4 regions of the Xanthobacter albus genome follow, and region 1 is predicted to be linked to each of the others. Evidence: riboswitches for the same ligand, from Rfam matches in the RefSeq annotation. Region 1 holds a riboswitch; each other region holds the start of a gene.

Region 1 (5,198 bases):
CCGAGCCAGGAGACGCTCTCTCCGTCGGTGTCGATGAGGGCGGCGTCGATGCCGTCCATGGAAGTACCGCTCATCAGCCCGACGACGCGCATGCCCTGCTTCCTCTCCCGCTTCCGCGCCGGGGGCGTACCACGGGGGTGCCCTCCCCCATGCAATCCGGCGCCGGACCTGATACACCACGCTTCCTTTCCGCGCGCGTAACGCGCCTCCAACCGACTGATCGCGATGACCACCTTCCGTTCCGATTTCCTGCGCACGCTCGACGAGCGCGGCTACATCCACCAGTGCTCGGACCTCGAGCGCCTCGATGCCAAGGCCGCGGAAGGGCCCATCACCGCCTATATCGGCTTCGACGCCACCGCTTCCAGCCTGCATGCGGGGCACCTGCTCTCCATCATGATGCTGCGCACCCTGCAGCGCACGGGGCACAACCCCATCGCCCTCATGGGCGGGGGCACCACCAAGATCGGCGACCCCTCCGGCAAGGACGAGGCGCGCAGGATGCTCACCGATGAGCAGATCAACGCGAACATCGCCTCGATCCGCAAGGTGTTCGCCCGCTTCCTCGATTTCGAGGCGGGCGCCAGAATGGCCAACAACGCGGACTGGCTGGACGAGCTGAAGTACATCCCCCTGCTGCGGGAGGTGGGGCCGCACTTCACCATCAACCGCATGCTCACGTTCGATTCGGTGAAGCTGCGCCTGGAGCGCGAGCAGCCGCTCACCTTCCTCGAATTCAACTACATGATCCTGCAGGCCTATGACTTCGTGGAGCTGTCCAAGCGCCACGGCTGCATCCTGCAGATGGGCGGCTCCGACCAGTGGGGCAACATCGTCAACGGCATGGAGCTGGGCCGGCGCATGCGCGGAGCGGAGCTGTTCGCGCTCACCACGCCGCTGCTCACCACCTCCTCCGGCGCCAAGATGGGCAAGACCGCCGGCGGCGCCGTGTGGCTCGATGCCGAGCTGCTCTCGCCTTACGAATACTGGCAGTACTGGCGCAATGCCGGCGACGCGGACGTGGAGCGCTTCCTGAAGCTGTTCACCGAGCTGCCGCTGGACGAGATCGCCCGCCTCGCCGCCCTGAAGGACCAGGAGATCAACCTCGCCAAGGAGGTGCTGGCCACCGAGGCGACCGCCCTGCTGCATGGCCGCATCGCCGCCGAGCAGGCGCGGGAGACGGCGCGCGCCACCTTCGAGGAGGGCGCGCTGGCGGTGAACCTGCCCACGGTGGAGGTGCCCGCCGCCCAGCTCGAAGCCGGCCTGGGCGTGGCCAACGCGTTCGTGACGGCGGGGCTCGTCGCCTCCACGAGCGAGGCGCGCCGGCAGATCAAGGGCGGCGGGTTGAAGGTGAACGACGCGGCCGTGAACGACGAGAAGGCGACCCTCACCCCGGCGGCGCTCACCGCAGAAGGCGTCATCAAGCTCTCCCTCGGCAAGAAGAAGCACGTGCTGCTGAAGCCGGTGTGAGGAGGCTGCCGCCGGCCTCCGCCAGGGCCGGCGGTGATGCCGCGCTGCAACAGTTCCGCCGCATAAGGGATTGCGGCGGAAGCCGCGCGGAAGCGGGGCATTGACGTGCCGACAACCCCTCGCCTAGGTTGCCTCCTGACGGTATTCCTCCCAGAGGAATGAAAAGGGAATGCGGTGCGGGCGCAAGGCGCTCCATTCCGCAGCTGCCCCCGCAACTGTAAGCGGCGAGCCCTTCGCCAAACGCCACTGGGCACTCGGGGCCTGGGAAGGCGGCGAAGGGCGGCGACCCGCGAGCCAGGAGACCTGCCGTCGATCCGTGGTCACACGCGGGCTCATCGGGCGGGGTGTTCCGGTGGCGGGCTGGTTCGCGGCGCGCGGCTTCAGGGCTGCGCGGTGCTCGGGCCCTCGTTCGCGGTGACGTGCCACTGGCGTCCCGCCCGAGGTCCGAATGTCCGTCGTCCCGCCTTCAGCCATCGCCTTTTCCGGCGGCCTGCGCCGCATCGCCCCGCTCTCCTTCTCCGCGAGCCTCGTCGCCCTCCTGGCCGCGACGCCGGCGCTCGCCCAGTCGGCGGGCGGCGTCCAGGCCGACGGCGGCCAGATCGACCTGCCGGACGTGGTGGTGAGCGCCACCACCATTCCCACGCCCGCGAACGAGGTGGCGAGCTCGGTCACCGTCATCACCCGCCAGGAGCTGGACGAGACCCAGCGCCGCGACGTGCCGGACGCGCTTCAATCGGTGCCCGGCCTCAATGTGGTGCAGACCGGCGGTCCCGGCGGCACCACCTCGGTCTTCATGCGTGGCACGAATTCCAACCAGACCAAGATCCTGCTCGACGGCATCGATCTCGGCGACCCCTCCAGCGCCAATGGGGCATTCGACCTCGGCACCTTGTATACCAACGACTTCGCCCGCATGGAGGTGCTGCGCGGCCCGCAGAGCGGCCTCTACGGCTCGGACGCCATCGGCGGCGTCATCTCCATGACCACCGAGCGCGGCTCGGGCCCGGCCAAGGCCGCCGGATACCTGGAGGCGGGCGCCCTCGGCACCTTCAACCAGGTCGGGAGCCTCACCGGCGGCTACAACAACAATATCGGCTACGCCTTCAATGTCGGCCACTTCGCCTCAACCGCGATCCCGGTGACGCCGCAGAACATCCTGCTCCCCGGCGAGGTGGCGAACAACAACAACTCCGACAACTGGACCTATTCCGGCCGCCTCGACGCCGACATCAACGACGCCTTTTCGGTGAACCTCGTCGCCCGCTACATCCAGACCCAGCTTGCCTACACCTCGGACCTCTACAACTCCTCGACCTACACCGGCTATCCCGCGCCGCTGCAGGACACGGGCTACGGCAAGTTCTTCATCGGCAAGGCGGAAGGGCAGTGGAAGGCGCTCGACGACAAGCTGGTGAGCACCTTCGGCGTCTCCGCCACCGACTACACCCGCGACAATGCCAGCCCCTACCCGAACAACGTGAGCGCCTATGACGGCGACCGCCAGACCTATTACCTGCGCTCCAACTACACCTTCATGCCCGGCCAGAGCATCCTCCTGGGCGTGGAGCGCTACAACGAGAGCATGACCAGCGAGAGCACGTGGTCGAGCATGGACGCCAGCACCGGCGACACCGCCGGCTACGCCCAGCTCCAGTCCACGCTGCTCGAGCGCCTCTTCCTCGCCGCCAACGTGCGCTACGACAGCAACGACGATTTCGGCGACCACACCACCTGGCGCCTCGCCCCCGCGCTGCGGTTCCCCGAGACCGGCACCAAGCTGAAGGTCACCTACGGCACCGGCTTCAAGGCGCCCACCCTTTACCAGCTCTATGCCCCCTCCGGCGGCAACCCCAACCTTCAGCCGGAAGAAAGCACCGGCTGGGATGCCGGCTTCGAGCAGGCCCTGTGGCAGGATCGCGTCAGCTTCGGCGCCACCTATTTCAGCAACGACATCACGAACCTGATCAATTCAGTCCAGGTTTCGACCTATGTCTGGAGCAACTCCAACATCGCCAGCGTCACCACGGACGGCTGGGAAGCCTTCGTCGCCGTGAAGGTCACCGACAATCTCTCCGTGCGCGCGGACTACACTTATACCGACGCCGTCGGCCACCCCGAGGACGGGGTTTCGCCCGGCTCCTGCGCCCCCACCGGCATCGATACCTGCACGCCCCTGCGCCGCCCGAAGAACAAGGTGTCGCTGGCGGTCAACTGGCAGCCGGTGGAGCCGCTCACCCTCTCCGCCACCCTGGTGTATCTCTCCGACTGGTGGGACATCGACCGCACCACCTATGCCTTCGTGGAGCAGCCCGGCTACACCATCTTCAACGTGGCGGCGAACTACACCGTCAACCAGAACGTCAAGATCTTCGGGCGCATCGACAACCTGTTCGATGAGACCTACGAAAACCCCAACGGCTATCTGGCCCCCGGCATGTCCGCCTATGCCGGCCTGAAGCTCACCTACTGAGGACTCCGGACAGTGCAGCGCGCCTCTCCCCCTCCCCGTTCCGCCGCCGGCCCGGCCGGCCGGGGGTGGGCGCGCCGCATCCTGACGGCGGCGGTGGTCGGCGCCGCCGTGCTCGCTCCGGCGCGCGCCGCGCCGGCGTGGGCGGCCGGGCCGGAGCCCGCCGCCCCACCCCGCCGCATCGTCTCGCTGAACCTCTGCGCCGACGAGCTGGCGCTGCGCCTCGCGCCCAGGGGCAGCGTCATCTCCGTCACCAGCCTCGCGGCCGATCCGGTCAGCTCCACGGTGACGGATCTCGCCGCCGGCATCCCCGCCAACCGGGGCCTCGCGGAGGAGGTGGTGCCGCTGGCACCCGACCTCGTGCTCGCCGGCGCCTTCACCACCCGCAGCACCGTGGCGCTGCTGCAGCGCTTCGGCATTCCGGTGATGGAGCTCACCATTCCCACCAGCCTGGAGGAGGGCTATGCGCAGATCCGCGCTGTGGCCGCCCGCCTCGGCGTGCCCGAGAAGGGGGAGGAGATGGTGCGGGAGATCGAGGACGCCATCGCCGCCGCTCCGCCGCCGCCCCATCCCGCGCCGCGCACGGTGGTGCTGCGCCCCAACGGCTTCACGGTCGGCCGCGACAGCCTGCCCGACGACCTCATGCGCCGGGCCGGGCTCGACAACGTGGCCGCCCGCCTCTCCCCCGACAAACTCGGCCAGCTCTCCCTGGAGGAGATCCTCGCCGCCCGGCCCGACGTGCTGGTGGTGGATGACGAGCCCGGCGCGCCGCCCTCCCTCGCCCGCGAGATGATGCGCCACCCCGCCATCGCCGAGGCGCTCGCGCACGGGCGCGTCGCGCCCATGCCGCTGAGGCTTTGGGCGTGCGTGGGGCCGCAGCTCGGCGAGGCGTTCACGCGCCTGTCGAAGGCCGCCCATTCCGCGGCGCCGGCCGGCATCGCCGCCGCGCCCGCTCCCACCCGGACACGCTGATGGACGACGCCTTCGCGGAACCCGCCGCCTTGCCCCAGCCGCTGCTGCTGGCGCTGCTCTCGGCGCTGGCGCTGGCGCTGTTCGCGCTCTCGCTCGCCATCGGCTACGCCCCCATCGACTGGGGCGCGGCGGTTTCCGACATCCTCGCCGGCCGCCACGGGCTCGATGCCCTGGTGCTGGTGCAGTTGCGCCTGCCGCGGGCGCTGCTCGGCCTGCTGGTGGGCTTCAGCCTGGGCCTCACGGGGGCGGCGCTGCAGGGGCTGATGCGCAATCCGCTGGCGGATCCGGG
Region 2 (5,198 bases), 150 kb from region 1:
TCCATCAGCGCCGCCACCGGCGCCGCCGCCGAAACCGGCGCCGAGATCGAGCGCAGCACCGGCGAGGTGGCTGACGGCGTGCGGGAGATGGCGCGCCATCTCCTCAGCGTGCTGCGGCAGACCGCCATGGGCGATCGCCGCCGGTTTGAGCGCTGGCCGGTGGAGATCCACGGCCGTGCCAGCTTCGCCGGCTCCAGCCAAGGCGCGAAGACGCTGGACCTGTCGCAGGGCGGGGTGCTGCTCGCCGCGCTTTCCCCCGCGCCGGCGGTGGGCGCGCCGGTGCGGCTGGAGCTGGGCGGCATGGGGCTGCTCGCCGGCCGGGTGGCGGGCATCAGCACGCTCGGCTGCCATGTCGCCTTCGACGACTGCGAGAATGCGGGCGTCAAGGCGCGCCTCGCGGCGCTCGCCGCGGAGGCGGCGCCTGCCATCGCCCGTGCGAGCGCGGGGGCGGAAAAGGTGCGCCTCGTCCTCGAAGAGGCGCTGCGGAACCGCCTGATCTCGCAGCCGGAGCTGTTCGATACCCAATACCGGCCGGTGCCCGGCTCCGATCCCCAGCAGGTGACGACCGCCTCCCTCCCGCTGCTCGAAAGGCTGCTGCCCGCCGTGGTCGAGGCGCTGGTGGAGGAGGACCGCAGCCTGGCCTTCTGCGTGGCGGTGGACATCAACGGCTATCTGCCGGTGCACAACGCGCGCTATTCCAGGCCCCAGCGGCCGGGCGATCCCGCCTGGAACAACGCCAACAGCCGCAACCGCCGCATCTTCGACGATCGCGCCGGCCTCCTGGCCGCGCGCAACACCAAGCCCTATCTGGTGCAGGTCTATGCCCGGCAGATGGGCGGCGAGGTGGTGATGATGCGCGAGGTGGATGCGCCCATCTTCGTCGCCGGCCGCCACTGGGGCGCGTTCCGCACCTCCTACAAGCTCTGATCGCGGGGCCGCTCGCGATATCTCACGGCGCTCGGGCGCGCTGCGGTGCCGGCCGAGGCGGGGCCGATCCGGCAGAAGGGGCGCCGCGCGGTCGGGAAGTGCCGCTACGCCACCCGCGCGAGGCTCCGGTTGAGCGCGCGCACGGCCCATCGCCGCCCGTCGAAGCGCAGGTCGGTGAGGCTCAGCGGCTCCACATCGATCCGCCAGAAGGCAGCCGCCGGCGCATCGAGCGCGAGAAGGACGGCGCATCGGATCACGGCCGCATGGGTGATGGCGAGCGTGTGCCCACGCCCGCCGCTCTGGCTCTCCATCCATGCGGAAAGGCGCGCCCGGAGGTCCGCCAGGGTCTCGCCGCCACGGGGCGGGCGGATGTCGTCCCGCATGAACGCCTCGAGGGCCTCAGGCTCGGTTGCCGCGATGTCGGCGATACCGCGTCCGGCCCACGGGCCGTGATCCAGCTCCGCGAGGGCGGGCTCCGCGCCGGCCTCGATGCCGAGGGCATCCGCGGTCTGCCGGGCGCGCAGGGCGGGGCTCATGAACGCGCGGTCGTGGCGAGGCAGGCACGCGGCCAGCCCGGCGAGTCCGGCCAGGGCCTGCGATTCGACCGGCTCGTCCGCCGGGAAGGCGGCCCGGCGCATGGCCAAGGTGGGGGCGTGGCTGAGAAGCGTGAGGCGAAGCATGGCGTGCAAAATGCCATGATGCAGCACCGCGATGCCACATTCCGTTGACACGCGGGCGTGCCGGCGCCTAGCTTGGATTGTCGAATGCGGATTGGAAGCCGGTGAAATTCCGGCACGGTCGCGCCACTGTAGATCGGGACCTCCCTTGTCGTCCCGAAAGTCAGATCTGATCAGCGCTCGACCATATTCACCCAGCGGGACGCGTCATCCCCGGAGTGCGCCATGTCCGATCTTGTCCTGAAGCCTGCCGTCCACCCCGCTCCCATTCCGGTGGGCGAGATTCTGCCGTGGGCGGTGTTCGCCGGTCTCATCCTCCTGCTCGCCATCTATTTCGTCGGCGCGGAGGAGGGAGCCACCTCCCTCATTTCCGGTTCCTACGTCCACGAATTCGTGCACGACGGGCGTCATCTCCTCGGCTTTCCCTGCCACTGAGGAGCGCGTCATGGTCGGAAATCTTCTGCTGCGTGGCATGCTTGTCGGCGTGGTCGCGGGCCTTCTCGCGTTCGGGTTCGCGCGGGTTTTCGGGGAGCCCCCGGTGGCGCACGCCATCGCCCTGGAGGAAGCCGCGGGCCTTGCCAAGGGCGAAGCGCCCGAGCCGGAGCTCGTGAGCCGCGAGATGCAGGCGGGCCTTGGCCTGTTCACCGGCGTCGTCACCTTCGGCGCCGCCCTGGGCGGCCTGTTCGCCCTGGTCTTCGCCTTCTCCCAGGGCCGCCTGACGCACCTTTCGCCGCGGGCGACCGCGGGCCTTCTGGCGCTGGGCGGCTTCGTCGCGCTCGTGCTGGTGCCGGGGCTGAAGTATCCGCCCAATCCGCCGGCGGTGGGCGATCCCGAAACCATCGGCCTCAGGACCCAGCTCTACTTCGCCATGCTGGTGGCCTCGCTGGTCGCCGCATCCGCTTCTGTGGCGCTCGGCCGCCGGCTGCATGCCGGGCTCGGCACCTGGAACGCCGTGCTCGCCGGGGTCGCGGCCTATGGGCTGCTCGTGGTGCTGCTGCAGGCCGCGCTGCCTTCGGTCAACGAGGTGCCCGAGCAGTTCCCGGCCACGCTGCTGTGGCAGTTCCGCCTCGCCTCCCTGGGCATCCAGGCGATCATCTGGACCACGCTGGGCCTGCTGTTCGGATACGTGGCGGAACGCTACCTCGCCAACGCCCGCCCCGGCTCCGCGCGGCTCACCTCCGTGGCTGGCGCGCGCTAGAGCAATTCCAGCGAAAGTGCGCCGCGGTTTTGCGTCCGGAATTGCGTCAAGCCAATAAGTTAGAGCATTTCCGGCGGATCGGTTTTCGCCGGAAATTCTCCAGCGCGTTCCCGGTCGGGGGAGGCTGAAGCTCCGCCTGCGTACCATCGGCTCACGGCCTGCGCGATCGCCGTGAGCGGATGGTGTCCTCTGTTGCGGACCCGATAAGCCTCGTCCTTCACCCGAGATTGGACGTCCCCTGTTATGAAGAAGAGCGGAGCCGATGCGGGCGGCAGGCGCGCTGGCGCATGTGCCCGGCGGCTGGCGGTGCTCGTCGTGGCGCTGCTGGCGCCGCTTCAGGCCCTCGCGCACCGGGGGACCGCGCCGGGCGACCGCAGCGGCCTTGAGATCGCCGGCGTCACCCATGGCGAGATGGCTGTCATCGCGGGCTTCGCGCCGGCCATCCGCGCCGTGGCGCAGAACCAGACGCGTACCGACCCCACCTTCCGGCGGCTCGCGAACTTCGCCGCGCTCCAGCGCACTTATTGCCTCTGGGGCCTCATGCCCGGCAGCGTGAGCGACGAGGACAGCCCCTTCAACGCCTGCATGCACGCCTATCTTTCGGCGCTGCGCGCGGTGCTCGTGCACATGCGGGACATGCCGGGCCGGCAGGATGCGGCCCTGCAGCTCGACCAGGAGATGACGCAGGAGCTGGCGCGCCACGCCGCCTTCAACGTCATCTGCCAATACAGCAGCGAGAGCTTCAACACGGCCCAGGTCATCATTCCGGAATGGCGGGACATCGCCCGCCATCCGCCGAGCCTGCTCGCGGCCGGCGCGGTGGCGGCGATGCTGGGCGCTGCCGGGGCGGCGCTGTTCCGCCGGCCGCGCGCCCGCTGAAATGCCGCTGCTCCGCCGCCGCCGGGGCGCTCAGCCGCGCCGCAGCAGATAGGTATCCATGATCCAGCCGTGCCGCGCGCGGGCGGCGGCGCGGGTGGCGACGATGCGGGGGGCCGCCTGCGCCAGCGGGCCCGCCTCCAGCACCTGCTCGGGCATGCCGAGGAACGCGCCCCACCAGATGTGGAGGCCCTCCGGCTCCAGCCCCTGGAAGCTGCATTCGCCGTCCAGCATCACCACGAGGGTGTCCGCGCCCTCGGGCCAGCCGTGGTCGCGCAGGCGTCGGCCGGTGGTCACGGTGACGGGGCCGTTCACGGTGTTGAACGGGATGGCGTGGGCGGCGGTGAGCGCCTGCAGCGCCGAGATGCCGGGGACCACCTTGATGCGCGGGCGCGGATCGAGCCGCGATGCGATGCGCAGGGTGCTGTCGTAGAGCCCCGGATCGCCCCACACCATCAGCGCCACGGGGCCGTCCGGACGCGCCTGCGCGATGGCCCGCCCCCAGATGGCGGCGATCTCGTCGTGCCAGCGCCGCACGCGCTCCAGATAGGGCAGGCTCTCGTCGCGGACGGGCATGTCGAATTCCGCAACCGGCGCCGTGCTGCCGCAGTCGGCGAGGATGGCGCGGCGCAGGTCCGCGAGGTCGGCCTTGTCCGGTCCCTTGCGGGGCACGAGTACTAGGGCGGCCGCGCGCAGGGCCCTCTGAGCCTCGCGTGTCACGTGGTCCGGATTGCCGGTGCCGATGCCGATCAGCCAGAGCTCAGTCAAAGCCCACTCCCAGTTCCGCGAGCGGGCCGTAGACGATGAGCGCGGGCCTGGGGCTCACCGCGCCGGCGAGGCGCTTCGCCAGGATGGCCACCGTGAGGCGCTGGAGCGCCTGCTCCGGCGTGCCCACCGCCTCCGCCAGAAGGGCAGGCGTGTCGCCCGGCAGGCCGCGCGCCAGCAGCGCCGCCGCGAGGGCCGGGAAGGTGCGCTGGCCCATGAACACCACCGTGCAGGCCCTGGGATCGGCCAGCGCCGCGAGGTCGATATCCTCCGGCAGCCCGCCGTCCGCATCGTGCCCGGTCACGAACTGCACGCGCCGCGCGGTGAGGCGCCGCGTCAGCGGAATGCCGCAGGCGGCGGCCGCCGCGCAGGGCGAGGGCACGCCGGGCACGATCTCGTGGGTGATGCCCGCCGCCCGCACCGCCAGCAGTTCCTCCTCCAGGCGGCCGAACAGCCCGCCGTCGCCGGATTTCAGGCGCACCACCCGCCCGCCGGCGCGCGCATAATCCACCAGCAGCCGGCTCACGTGATCCTGGCGGGGGGAGGGGCGCCCGGCGCGCTTGCCCACGCCCACCAGATCGGCGCCGGGCCGGGCGAGGGCGAGGATGGGCCCCGCCGAAAGGTCGTCGAACAGCACCGCGTCGGCCCGCTTCAGGCGGTCCGCGGCCTTGAGGGTGAGAAGCTCGGGGTCACCGGGGCCGGAGCCGACGAAGCTGACGAAGCCGCTCACGGGCGCTCCTGTGCGATCAGGTGGA
Region 3 (5,198 bases), 540 kb from region 1:
CGAGCTTCGCGGACATGAGCTGGAGCCCGTCCGGATAGCTCTCCGCGCCGGCGCGGCCCTGGGCGATCCATTCGGCGCGCACCTGCTTGCGCAGGTTGAGGGTCCAGTTGAAGGAGGGTGAGTTGTTGTAGGTGAGCTTGGCGTGCGGCACCGCCGCGCGGATCTCGGCCACCATGCCGGCGATCTCCTTCACGCTGGGCGTGTCGGTCTCGATCCACAGCAGGTCGGCGCCGCCGTGGGTGAGGGAGGCGATGCAATCCTCGATCACGCGGGCGCGGCCGGTGCCCTCCTTGAACGCGAACAGGCCGTTGGCGAGCCGCTCCGGGCGCACCAGCGCGCCGTCGAGCACCATGGCGAGCTCGCCTTCGCTCAGCGGATCGGAGAGCGTGACGGGCGAGGTCTTCAGCCACTTGTTGTACTGGCTGGCGAGGTCGCCCGGCGCGCGGCTCACGGGGATCTTCTGGGTGAGGCCGGCGCCGAGGCTGTCGGTGCGGGCGACGATGACACCGTCCTCCACACCCAGCTCCTCGAAGGCGAGGCGGCAGGCGCGCAGCTTCTCGATGAAGTCCTCGCGCGGCACCGTCACCTTGCCGTCCTGGTGCCCGCACTGTTTGGCGTCGGACACCTGGTTCTCGATCTGGAGGCAGCAGGCCCCGGCCTTGATCATCTCCTTGGCGAGCAGGTAGGTGGCGTGCTCGTTGCCGAAGCCGGCGTCGATGTCGGCGATGATCGGCACCACATGGGTCTCGAAACTGTCGATGGCGGCGATGGCCTCGGCCTCGGCGGCCCGGTCGCCCTTGGCGCGCGCGGCCTTGAGCGCCTTGAACAGGTCGTTGATCGCCACCTCGTCCGCCTGGCGCAGGGAGACGTAGATCTCCTCGATCAGGTCCGCCACCGAGGTCTTCTCGTGCATGGACTGGTCCGGCAGGTGGCCGAAGCGGTTGCGCAGGCCCGCCACCATCCAGCCGGAAAGATAGACATAGGCGCCCTTCGCCGTGCCCTTGAGGCGCTTCACCGACTTGATCATCTGCTGCGCGTGGAAGCCGGACCAGCAGCCCAGCGACTGGGTGAAGCGGGAGGCGTCGGCGTCATAGGCCGCCATGTCGGCGCGCATCACCTTGGCCATGGCGCGGGCGATGTCGAGATGGGTGTCGAACGTGTTCTGGAGGCGGAGCTGGACGATGTCGTCCACGCTCACGCCGCCGGGCGCCACGCCATCGGGGAACCGCGCCTTCAGTTCGGCGGCGAGTTCGGCGTAGCTCTTGCGCTGGCCCATGGGGTCTTCCTCTTCGCGTTTCGGCTGCTGCGCGCCGGCTGCGATTTGTCTTGCGGCCGGATCGTTTCCTCACAATATTTGCCGACGAGACAGCGCGGAATGACTGAAAATGCGTGGATTTGCGAGGCGTAGAGCGCTGATTTGCAAATGTTGCGAATCTCGGAGCCAGGCATGAAGAAGACCTTCGTGGGCGTGCGGCTGAAGCGGCTGCGGGAAGAACGGGGCCTCACCCAGGCGGCGCTGGCCCAGGCGCTCGGCCTCTCCGCCAGCTATCTCAACCAATTGGAGAAGAACCAGCGCCCCCTCACCGTGCCCGTGCTGCTCAAGATCAACGCCATCTTCGGCGTGGACGTGCAGCTGTTCTCGGAGGGAGACGAGGGGCGGCTGGTGGCGGACCTGCGGGAGGTGTTCGCCGATCCCCTCAACGGCGAGCAGGTGAGCCTCGCGGAGATGAAGGAGGTGGCCTCCGCCATGCCCGCGCTCGGGCGCGCCGTGGCGGCCCTGCACCGGCGCTGGCGCCACGCGCTGGAGCGCGCCGACGCCATGGCCGGAGAGCTCGGCCTCGGCTCAGGCGGCATCGCCGCCCCGGCGGCGCTGATGCCTTACGAGCAGGTGCGCGATTTCTTCTACGCCCACCACAACTACTTCGCGGAGCTGGATGAGGCCGCCGAAAAGCTGGCGCAAAACGCGGATCTGGCACCCGGAGACATGGCCGAGGGCCTCGCCCGCCATCTCGAAACCCGCCACGGCGTGCGCGTGGCGCGCACAGAGGGCGAGAGCCAGCGCCGCTTCCTGCCCGGCGAGCGCGTGCTGCGCCTTTCCCGCCGGCTCGACGGCGGCCAGCGTGCATTCCAGATCGCCACCCAGCTCGCCTTCCTGGAAGCCGGCGAGACCATCGCCCGCCTCGCCGGAGCGGCCGCCCAGGGGGCGCGGGAAAGCCACGCCCTCGCCCGCATCGGCCTCGCCAATTATTTCGCCGGCGCGCTGCTGATGCCCTACGACGCCTTCCTCAAAGCGGCCGAGGCGGAACGCTACGACATCGAGCGGCTCGGCGCCCGCTTCGGGGTCGGCTACGAGACCATCTGCCATCGACTCTCGTCCCTCCAGCGGCCGGGCGCGCTGGGGGTGCCGTTCTTCTTCATCCGCGTGGACCGGGCGGGCAACATCTCCAAGCGCCAGTCGGCCACCGATTTCCACTTCTCGCGCGTGGGCGGCACCTGCCCGCTGTGGAACGTCTACGAGGCCTTCGCCCAGCCCGGCCGCATCCTCACCCAGCAGGCGCAGATGCCGGACGGGCGCACCTATCTCTGGATCGCCCGCACCGTGCACCACGCCGCCGGCGGCTATGGCGATCCCGGCAAGACCTTCGCCATCGGCCTCGGCTGCGACATTCGCCATGCCGGCCGGCTGGTCTATTCGCGCGGACTCGCCCTGGACGACCCGGCGGCGGCCACGCCCATCGGCGCCGGGTGCAAGGTGTGCGAGCGCCCCGCCTGCCCCCAGCGCGCCTTCCCTCTCATCGGCCGCCCACTGGCCGTGGATGAAAATCGCAGCGCGTTCACGCCCTATGCGGCGGGCTGAGTAGCGCCCGCGCACCACCGCGCGGGCCGCGACATCAACGCCCCCAATTGGAATCACGACATAAGCATATCCTTATATGATGCTTGACAGAACCGCCGCCCACGGACAGACTGGTCGGCGTCGAGGTTCCGCGGTCCGGTTTTCCGGTGCCGCGGCTAAGAGGGAAGCCGGTGCGAAGCCGGCACTGCCCCCGCAACTGTCAGCGGCGAGCCAAGCTCCATCCATGCCACTGGGCGCGAGCCCGGGAAGGCGGACGCAAGGCCGTGACCCGTGAGCCAGGAGACCTGCCCCGGCAACAGAAACGTCCTCGGGCGGGGTGTCCCGGTGGTGCGCTCAAGCTCCGCCGGCTCCCGCCGCGCGGGGGCTCGACGCCTGCCCTCACGGCCCGCCCACAGCAGAAGGGCTTCACGCCGTGACCGCCTCCGCCAGTTCCCGTTCCGCCATCCCCGTCGCCACCCTGGGCACGCCCCGCATCGGCCCGCGCCGCGAGCTGAAGGCCGCGCTCGAAAGCCATTGGGCCGGCAAGACCTCCGAAGCGGAGCTGCTCGCCGCCGCCGCCGCCCTGCGCGCGCAGAACTGGGCGCGGCAGAAGGCGCGGGGCATCACCGTCATCCCCTCCAACGACTTCTCGCTCTACGATCAGGTGCTGGACACCAGCGTGATGGTGGGCGCCATTCCCGAGGCCTACGGCTGGAGCGGCGGCAAGGTGCCGCTCGCCACCTATTTCGCCATGGCGCGCGGCAGCGGCGGGGCGGCGGCAGGCGCCTGCGGCCATGTTCACCACGCGGGCACCGGCGCGCCCGCGCAGGAAATGACGAAGTGGTTCGACACGAACTACCACTACATGGTGCCCGAGCTCGCGCCCGGCCAGCGCTTCGAGCTCGCCTCCCTCAAGGCCGTGGAAGAGTATCGCGAGGCCAAGGCCCTGGGCTTCGAGACGCGCCCCGTGCTGCTCGGCCCCGTCACCTTCCTGAAGCTCGCCAAGTCCAAGGCGGCGGACTTCGATCCCCTCTCCCTGCTCGGAAACCTGCTGCCGGTCTACACCGACATGCTGCGCCGCCTCGTCGCCAACGGCGCGGAATGGGTGCAGGTGGACGAGCCCTGCCTGGTGCTCGACCTCGACGAGACCGCCCGCGACGCCCTGCGCCGTGCCTACGGCGCCTTCGCCCGCGCGCTGCCAAACCTCAAGATCATGCTCGCCACCTATTTCAGCGCGCTCGACGATAACCTGGACACCGCCCTCTCCCTGCCGGTGGCTGGCCTGCACCTCGATCTCGCCCGCGCGCCGGAGCAGCTCGAAACGGTGGCGGCGCGGGCGCCGAAGGGCCTTGTGCTCTCGCTCGGCGTCATCGACGGGCGCAACATCTGGCGCGCCGACCTGCCGGCCCTGGCGGAGCGTCTGAAGGACGTGGTGGCGCGGCGCGGCACCGATCATGTGCAGATCGCGCCCTCCTGCTCGCTCCTCCATGTCCCCATCGATCTGGACCAGGAGACCGGTCTCGACCCGGAGCTGAAGTCCTGGCTGTCCTTCTCGCTGCAGAAGATGGACGAGCTGCGCGTGCTCGCCGCAGCGCTCTCCGGCGCGAGTGACACGGTGAAGGTCGCGCTCGAGGCCTCCGCCGCTGCGGCGGCAGCCCGCCGGACCTCGCCCAAGGTGCACAATGCCGCCGTCGCCGCCCGCATCGCCATGGTCACGGACGAAATGGCCCGCCGGAAGAATCCCTTCGCCGCGCGCGCCGAGCTGCAGCGGCGGCGCTTCGGCCTGCCGGCCTTTCCCACCACCACCATCGGGTCCTTCCCGCAGACCGCCGAAGTGCGTCAGGCCCGCGCCGCCCACGCCAAGGGCACGCTGAGCGACGGCGCCTACACCACCTTCCTGCGCGAGGAGACGGCGCGTGCCGTGCGCTGGCAGGAGGAGATCGGCCTCGACGTGCTGGTCCACGGCGAGTTCGAGCGCAACGACATGGTGCAGTATTTCGGCGAGCAGCTTTCCGGTTTCGCCTTCACCAAGCATGGCTGGGTGCAGAGCTACGGCTCGCGCTACGTGCGCCCGCCCGTCCTGTTCGGCGATGTCTCCCGCCCCGCGCCCATGACGGTGGCGTGGTGGCGCTATGCCCAGTCGCTCACGCAGAAGCCGGTGAAGGGCATGCTGACCGGCCCGGTGACCATCCTCAACTGGTCATTCGTGCGTGACGACATCCCCCGCGCCGCCGCCTGCCGGCAGATCGCCCTCGCCATCCGCGACGAGGTCGAGGACCTGGAGCGGGCGGGCACCGCCATGATCCAGATCGACGAGGCCGCCCTGCGCGAGGGGCTGCCGCTGCGCCGGGGCCAGTGGGGC
Region 4 (5,198 bases), 160 kb from region 1:
CCCGCCCGCGCGGTGGCGAGGCGCCGCCCCTGCACGATGACCTGCGCGCCCACGTCGCTCTCGGGCTTGAGCAGCACCGGGTTCATGTCGGTGTGGGGGGAAAGGCCGCAGGCCAGCGCCTGCAGCGCCTGGGCACGGCCGATCTCGCCGCCGTCGGCGGTCACCGCCGCGTTGTTCGACATGTTCTGCGGCTTGAAAGGCGCGACGGAGAGCCCGCGCCGCCGCGCCGCCCGGCACAGGCCGGCCACGAGAAGGGACTTGCCGACATTGCTGCCGGTGCCCTGGAGCATGATCGCGCGCGCCATGGGATCAGGCCGGGTAGAACAGGAGGGAGAGGATGTAGCCCTTCGGCAGCGCCAGCCCCGGCGGGGCGTCGAGGCCATGGGCCAGCACCTCCGGCAGGAGGTGGGTGTGGGGCCCCTCCGGCGATCGCCCCTCGGGCGGGGGAATGGGGGCATCCACCTCCGCCCGAAGACAGGGCGCTTCCACCACCCGCACCGGGCTCTCCGCCAGCACGGCGCCGCCGATGCGCGCGAGGCATTCGGGCCAGGGCGCGCCGCAATGGTCGGCGACGCGCGAGGCGAGCCCGGCGGAGCAGCGGATGGAGAAGCGCGCCGCCCGGCGCCCGAGGCCGAGGTCGAAGCGCATCCCCCCGCCATCGCGGGCGAGCAGCGCCTCCGTGTCCGGGCCGAGGGCGGTGAGCGCGCGCGGGCCTTCGGGGCCCACCCGTCCCGCCGGCACCGCCAGGGCGATGAGCGGCGCGGCACCGGCCCGCGTCATCTCGAACGCGGCCAGATGCGGGGGCGCCTCAAGGCGGAGCGCCGCGCGGGCCGTGCGCAGGGTCAGCGTCGCACCCGCGCGCCGCGCCTCGAACGCCTCCCCCGGCGCGCGCAGCACCTCCGCCACGGCGCCGTGCACACCCGCGACGAAGGTGCCCTGCGCCTCGGTGAAGCGGCGCTCCACCTCGTCCAGCAGCGCCTCCCCCCGCCAGGGGAGCCGCCGCACCGCGAGGCCGAGCGCGGCGGCGCGTGCCGGCAGCGCGCGCCAGACGCGGTCGCGGGTCGCCTCGTCGGCGGAGCCCCAGATGGCGATCTCATCGCGGGTGCGGGCGCAGCCGGTGCACAGGCCGCGCGCCTCGTCCATGGCGCAGGCGCCGATGCAGGGGCTGGCCGGGCGCACCTTCTCCACGGCATTCATCAGAACTCGATCCCCGCCTGGGCCTTCACGCCGTCGCGGAAGGGATGCTTCACGAGCGTCATCTCTGTCACGAGATCGGCGGCCGCGACCAGCTCCGGCCGCGCGTTGCGGCCGGTGAGGCAGACGTGGGTCATGGGCGGCTTCCGCGTGAGGAGAAAATCCACCACCTCGGCAATGTCGAGATAGTCGTAACGCAGGGCGATGTTGATCTCGTCCAGAAGCACGAAGCGGATTTCAGGGTCAAGGATCTGCTCCTGGGCGATGCGCCATCCGTTGCGGGCGGCGGCCACGTCGCGCTCGCGGTCCTGGGTCTCCCAGGTAAAGCCCTCTCCCGAGACGAAGAAGCGGCACTCCTGCGCGAACCGCTCGCGCAGCAGGGTCTTCTCGCCGGTATCCCGGTCGCCCTTGATGAACTGCACCACCGCGCAGGGCATGCCGTGGGCGATGCAGCGCAGGACCATGCCGAAGCCGGAGGAGGACTTGCCCTTGCCCGCCCCCGTGTGGACGATGACGAGCCCCTTCTCCTGCGTCTTCGTCTTCATCAACTCGTCCCGCGCCGCCTTGACGACCTTCATCTTGGCGTTGTGGCGGGCGGTCAGGTCTTCCATCTCAGTTCCTTCGCGCTTGACAGGGCGGGCCGTTCGGGCACATTCCCCCGACGCTGGTGTCTGTGTAAACAGATGAAAAGGGAATGCGCCAGGCCGCTCCGATCAGGAGCACGGCCCAAGCGCAGCCGCCCCCGCGACCGTGACCGGAGAGGTCGCCCGACGCCACTGGTTTCGCCACCGGGAAGGCAGGGCGCCCGACAGAGGGCCGAAAGGCGCCTCTGACTTCCGCAAGCCGGGAGACCTGCCAGCCCAAACCGACGAAGCCGGCGGGGTGCACCGGTGTCGGGAGGGCTGCGCGCGCACCCGCCCGCCATGAGAATCCCCCTGTGCCATCACCATGTGGGACCAAGGGCGCCATGGCCAACCTCGAAAAGCTACCCGTCACCGTCATCACGGGCTTTCTCGGCTCGGGCAAGACCACGCTCATCTCCCACCTGATGCGCAACGCGGGGGGGCGGCGCCTCGCGGTGGTGGTCAACGAGTTCGGCGACGTGGGCGTGGACGGGGAGATCCTGAAGGGCTGCGCCCTGCCCGACTGCCCGGCGGAGAACATCATCGAGCTCGCCAACGGCTGCATCTGCTGCACCGTGGCCGATGACTTCATCCCCACCATCGAGGCGCTGATGGCGCTCGATCCCCGGCCCGAGCACATCCTGATCGAGACCTCCGGCCTTGCCCTGCCCAAGCCGCTCGTGAAGGCCTTCGACTGGCCGGACATCCGCTCCAGGATCACCGTGGACGGCGTCATTGCCCTCGCCGACGCGGAAGCCGTGGCGGCCGGCCGCTTCGCGCCCGACACGGCGGCCGTGGACCGCCAGCGCCAGGCGGACGCGAGCATCGACCACGAGACCCCGCTCAGCGAGGTGTTCGAGGACCAGATCGCCTGCGCCGACATCGTCCTGCTCACCAAGGCCGACCTCGCCGGCCCGGAGGGCGTGGCCAAGGCGAAGGCGATCATTCACGCAGAGGCGCCGCGCCCCCTGCCCGTCATCGAGGTGGTGGACGGCGCCGTGGACCCGCGCGTGATCCTCGGCCTCGGCGCCGCCGCCGAGGATGACCTCGACGCCCGCCCGAGCCACCATGACGACGCCTCCGACCACCACCACGACGATTTCGACAGCGTGGTCATCGACATCCCCGAGCTGGCCGACCCCGCCGAGCTGGCGGCGCGGATCACCGAGCTGGCGGCACGGCGGAACATCCTCCGGGTGAAGGGCCATGCGGCGGTGGCCGGCAAGCCCATGCGCCTCCTGGTCCAGGCGGTGGGCGCGCGGGTGCGCCACCAGTACGACCGGCCGTGGGGACCGCAGGAGCGGCGCCGGGGCCGGCTCGTGGTCATCGCCGAGCATGACGACGTGGATGCCGACGCCATCCGTGCCATCCTCGCGCCGCGGGCCGAGGCCGCCGAATAGGCCATGCACGTCGTCTTCCGCGAAAGCCACGGCCTCGACGAGACCGAGACGCCCGCCGATCTCGGCCAGAGCCCGGCCGAGCTGGTGGTGCTGTCCTTCTCCGATTCCGATCTCGGCGCCTTCGCGGCCGGCTGGCGGCGCGGCGGCGGGCGCGAGGGGGGCATGCCCTCCCTGCGGCTCGCCAACATCGCCGCGCTGCGGCACCCGCTCTCCGTGGACACCTATGTGGAGCGCACCCTTTCCGGCGCGCGGGGCATCCTCGTCCGGCTCATCGGCGGCCTGCCCTATTGGCCCTACGGCGTGAGCCAGGTCGAGGCGCTGGCGCGCGCCAGGGGCATCGCGCTCGCGGTGCTGCCGGCGGACGGACGGCCCGACGCACGGCTCGACGCCGTCTCCACCGTGCCGGGATCGACGCTGGAGCGGCTGGCGGCGCTGTGCGACGCGGGCGGCGCGGTCGCGGCCCAGGCGGCGCTGGCGCAGATGGCGCTGGCCGCCGGCCTCTATGCCCCGCCGGTGCCGGGCGCGAAGACGCTGCCGCCCTACGGCGCCTGGACGCCCGAGGACGGCGTGCGCGCGCCGGAACCGGCCATCGGCGGCGACGGCGCGCCGCTGGCGCTCGTGGTGTTCTACCGCTCCTACCTCGTGGCGGCCGACACGGCGCCTGTGGAGGCACTGTTCTCGGCCCTGCGGCAACGCGGCTTCCGTGTGCTGGGCCTGTTCGCGCCCTCGCTGAAGGCGACCGGCGCGGCGGAATGGCTCGCCCGGCAGGTGGCCACGCTCGCGCCGGCAGCCATCGTGAACGCCACCGCCTTCTCGGGCCGGCAGGAAAACAAGGGGCAGGAGGGCGGCGCCTCGCCGCTCGACGCGGCGGGCGTACCGGTGTTCCAGGTGGCGCTCGCGACCTCGACCATCGAGGCCTGGAGCGCCGCCGCGCGCGGACTCTCGCCGGCGGACCTCGCCATGCATGTGGTGCTGCCGGAGGTGGACGGGCGCATCTTCGCCGGGGTCGCCTCGTTTAAGGCGCCGGCGGAGCGCGACCCGCAGCTCGAATACGCGCGGGCGGTCCACGCCCCCCATCCCGGCCGCGTCGCCGCCATCGCCGACCGCGTGGCCGCCTGGGCGCGGCTGGCGGCGCGGCCGGCGCATGCCCGGCGCCCAGCCCTGGTGCTCTCCACCTATCCGGGCCGCGCCTGGAACATGGCCCATGCGGTGGGCCTCGATCCCCTGGCCTCGGCCGAGGCGATGCTCGCCGACCTCGCGGCTGAGGGATACGACGCGGCGCCGGGCGAGCCCCTCGCCCGCGCCCTCGCGGAAGGGCGCATTTACTGGCCGCGCGATGCCTATGAGGCGGCGCTCGGCAGCCTGCCGGAAACGCTGCGCGCGGAGCTGCACACGGCGTGGGGCGCGCCGCAGGACGACCCGGACATGACCCCCCAAGGCTTCGCCTTCTCCGCTGTCCGGCGGGGCAAGGCCATCGTCGCCCTGCAACCCGAGCGCGGCCTTCCGGTGCGGCGGGATGGCGACTATCACGACCTCTCCCGCGTGCCGCGCCACGCTTATGTCGCCTTCTACCTGTGGCTGCGCGCGGAGGCGGACGCCCTCGTCCACATCGGCGCCCACGGCACGCTGGAATGGCTGCCCGGCAAGGCGGTGGCGCTCAGCGCGGCGTGCTGGCCGGAGGCGCTGGCGGGCGCCCTGCCCGTCATCTACCCCTTCATCGTCAACGATCCCGGCGAGGCGGCGCAGGCCAAGCGCCGCATCGGCGCGGTGACGCTCGGCCATGTTCCCCCGCCGCTGCGGCCCTCCGGCGCCCCGGCCCGCCTCGCGCGGCTGGAGGCGCTGCTCGACGAATTCTCCAACGCCGACGGGCTCGACCCGAAGCGGCGCGCCCGCCTCGTCCGCGACATCCGGGACGAGGCCCAGGCCCTGGGCGTGGAGCGCGACCTGGGTATCGAAGCCGGCCTGCCCCCGCACGAGGCCG

The links. Region 1 has a riboswitch for cobalamin ahead of V5F75_RS18990 (TonB-dependent receptor plug domain-containing protein). Riboswitches for the same ligand answer to the same signal wherever they lie in the genome.
Region 2: it holds a riboswitch for cobalamin, as region 1 does, so the genes downstream of both, V5F75_RS18415 (CbtB domain-containing protein) here and V5F75_RS18990 (TonB-dependent receptor plug domain-containing protein) in region 1, are expected to answer to the same signal.
Region 3: it holds a riboswitch for cobalamin, as region 1 does, so the genes downstream of both, metE (5-methyltetrahydropteroyltriglutamate--homocysteine S-methyltransferase) here and V5F75_RS18990 (TonB-dependent receptor plug domain-containing protein) in region 1, are expected to answer to the same signal.
Region 4: it holds a riboswitch for cobalamin, as region 1 does, so the genes downstream of both, cobW (cobalamin biosynthesis protein CobW) here and V5F75_RS18990 (TonB-dependent receptor plug domain-containing protein) in region 1, are expected to answer to the same signal.

The regions. Positions count from the first base shown of each region.
Region 1 covers NZ_CM195532.1:4,265,147-4,270,344, forward strand. Annotated here, with positions in the region: gene V5F75_RS18980 (anhydro-N-acetylmuramic acid kinase) at 1-92, opposite strand, end outside; gene tyrS (tyrosine--tRNA ligase) at 226-1,470, shown strand; cobalamin riboswitch at 1,593-1,795, shown strand; gene V5F75_RS18990 (TonB-dependent receptor plug domain-containing protein) at 1,919-3,940, shown strand; gene V5F75_RS18995 (ABC transporter substrate-binding protein) at 3,953-4,909, shown strand; gene V5F75_RS19000 (FecCD family ABC transporter permease) at 4,909-5,198, shown strand, end outside.
Region 2 covers NZ_CM195532.1:4,114,078-4,119,275, reverse strand. Annotated here, with positions in the region: gene V5F75_RS18425 (methyl-accepting chemotaxis protein) at 1-927, shown strand, start outside; gene V5F75_RS18420 (histidine phosphatase family protein) at 1,032-1,607, opposite strand; adenosylcobalamin (AdoCbl) riboswitch at 1,674-1,828, shown strand; gene V5F75_RS18415 (CbtB domain-containing protein) at 1,830-2,039, shown strand; gene V5F75_RS18410 (CbtA family protein) at 2,050-2,802, shown strand; gene V5F75_RS18405 (hypothetical protein) at 3,046-3,681, shown strand; gene cobF (precorrin-6A synthase (deacetylating)) at 3,712-4,446, opposite strand; gene cobA (uroporphyrinogen-III C-methyltransferase) at 4,439-5,173, opposite strand; gene V5F75_RS18390 (cobyrinic acid a,c-diamide synthase CobB) at 5,170-5,198, opposite strand, start outside.
Region 3 covers NZ_CM195532.1:3,723,782-3,728,979, forward strand. Annotated here, with positions in the region: gene V5F75_RS16820 (isocitrate lyase) at 1-1,276, opposite strand, end outside; gene V5F75_RS16825 (short-chain fatty acyl-CoA regulator family protein) at 1,448-2,857, shown strand; cobalamin riboswitch at 2,964-3,163, shown strand; gene metE (5-methyltetrahydropteroyltriglutamate--homocysteine S-methyltransferase) at 3,270-5,198, shown strand, end outside.
Region 4 covers NZ_CM195532.1:4,100,155-4,105,352, forward strand. Annotated here, with positions in the region: gene V5F75_RS18330 (cobyric acid synthase) at 1-305, opposite strand, end outside; gene V5F75_RS18335 (DUF1289 domain-containing protein) at 310-1,197, opposite strand; gene cobO (cob(I)yrinic acid a,c-diamide adenosyltransferase) at 1,197-1,805, opposite strand; cobalamin riboswitch at 1,843-2,068, shown strand; gene cobW (cobalamin biosynthesis protein CobW) at 2,162-3,217, shown strand; gene cobN (cobaltochelatase subunit CobN) at 3,221-5,198, shown strand, end outside.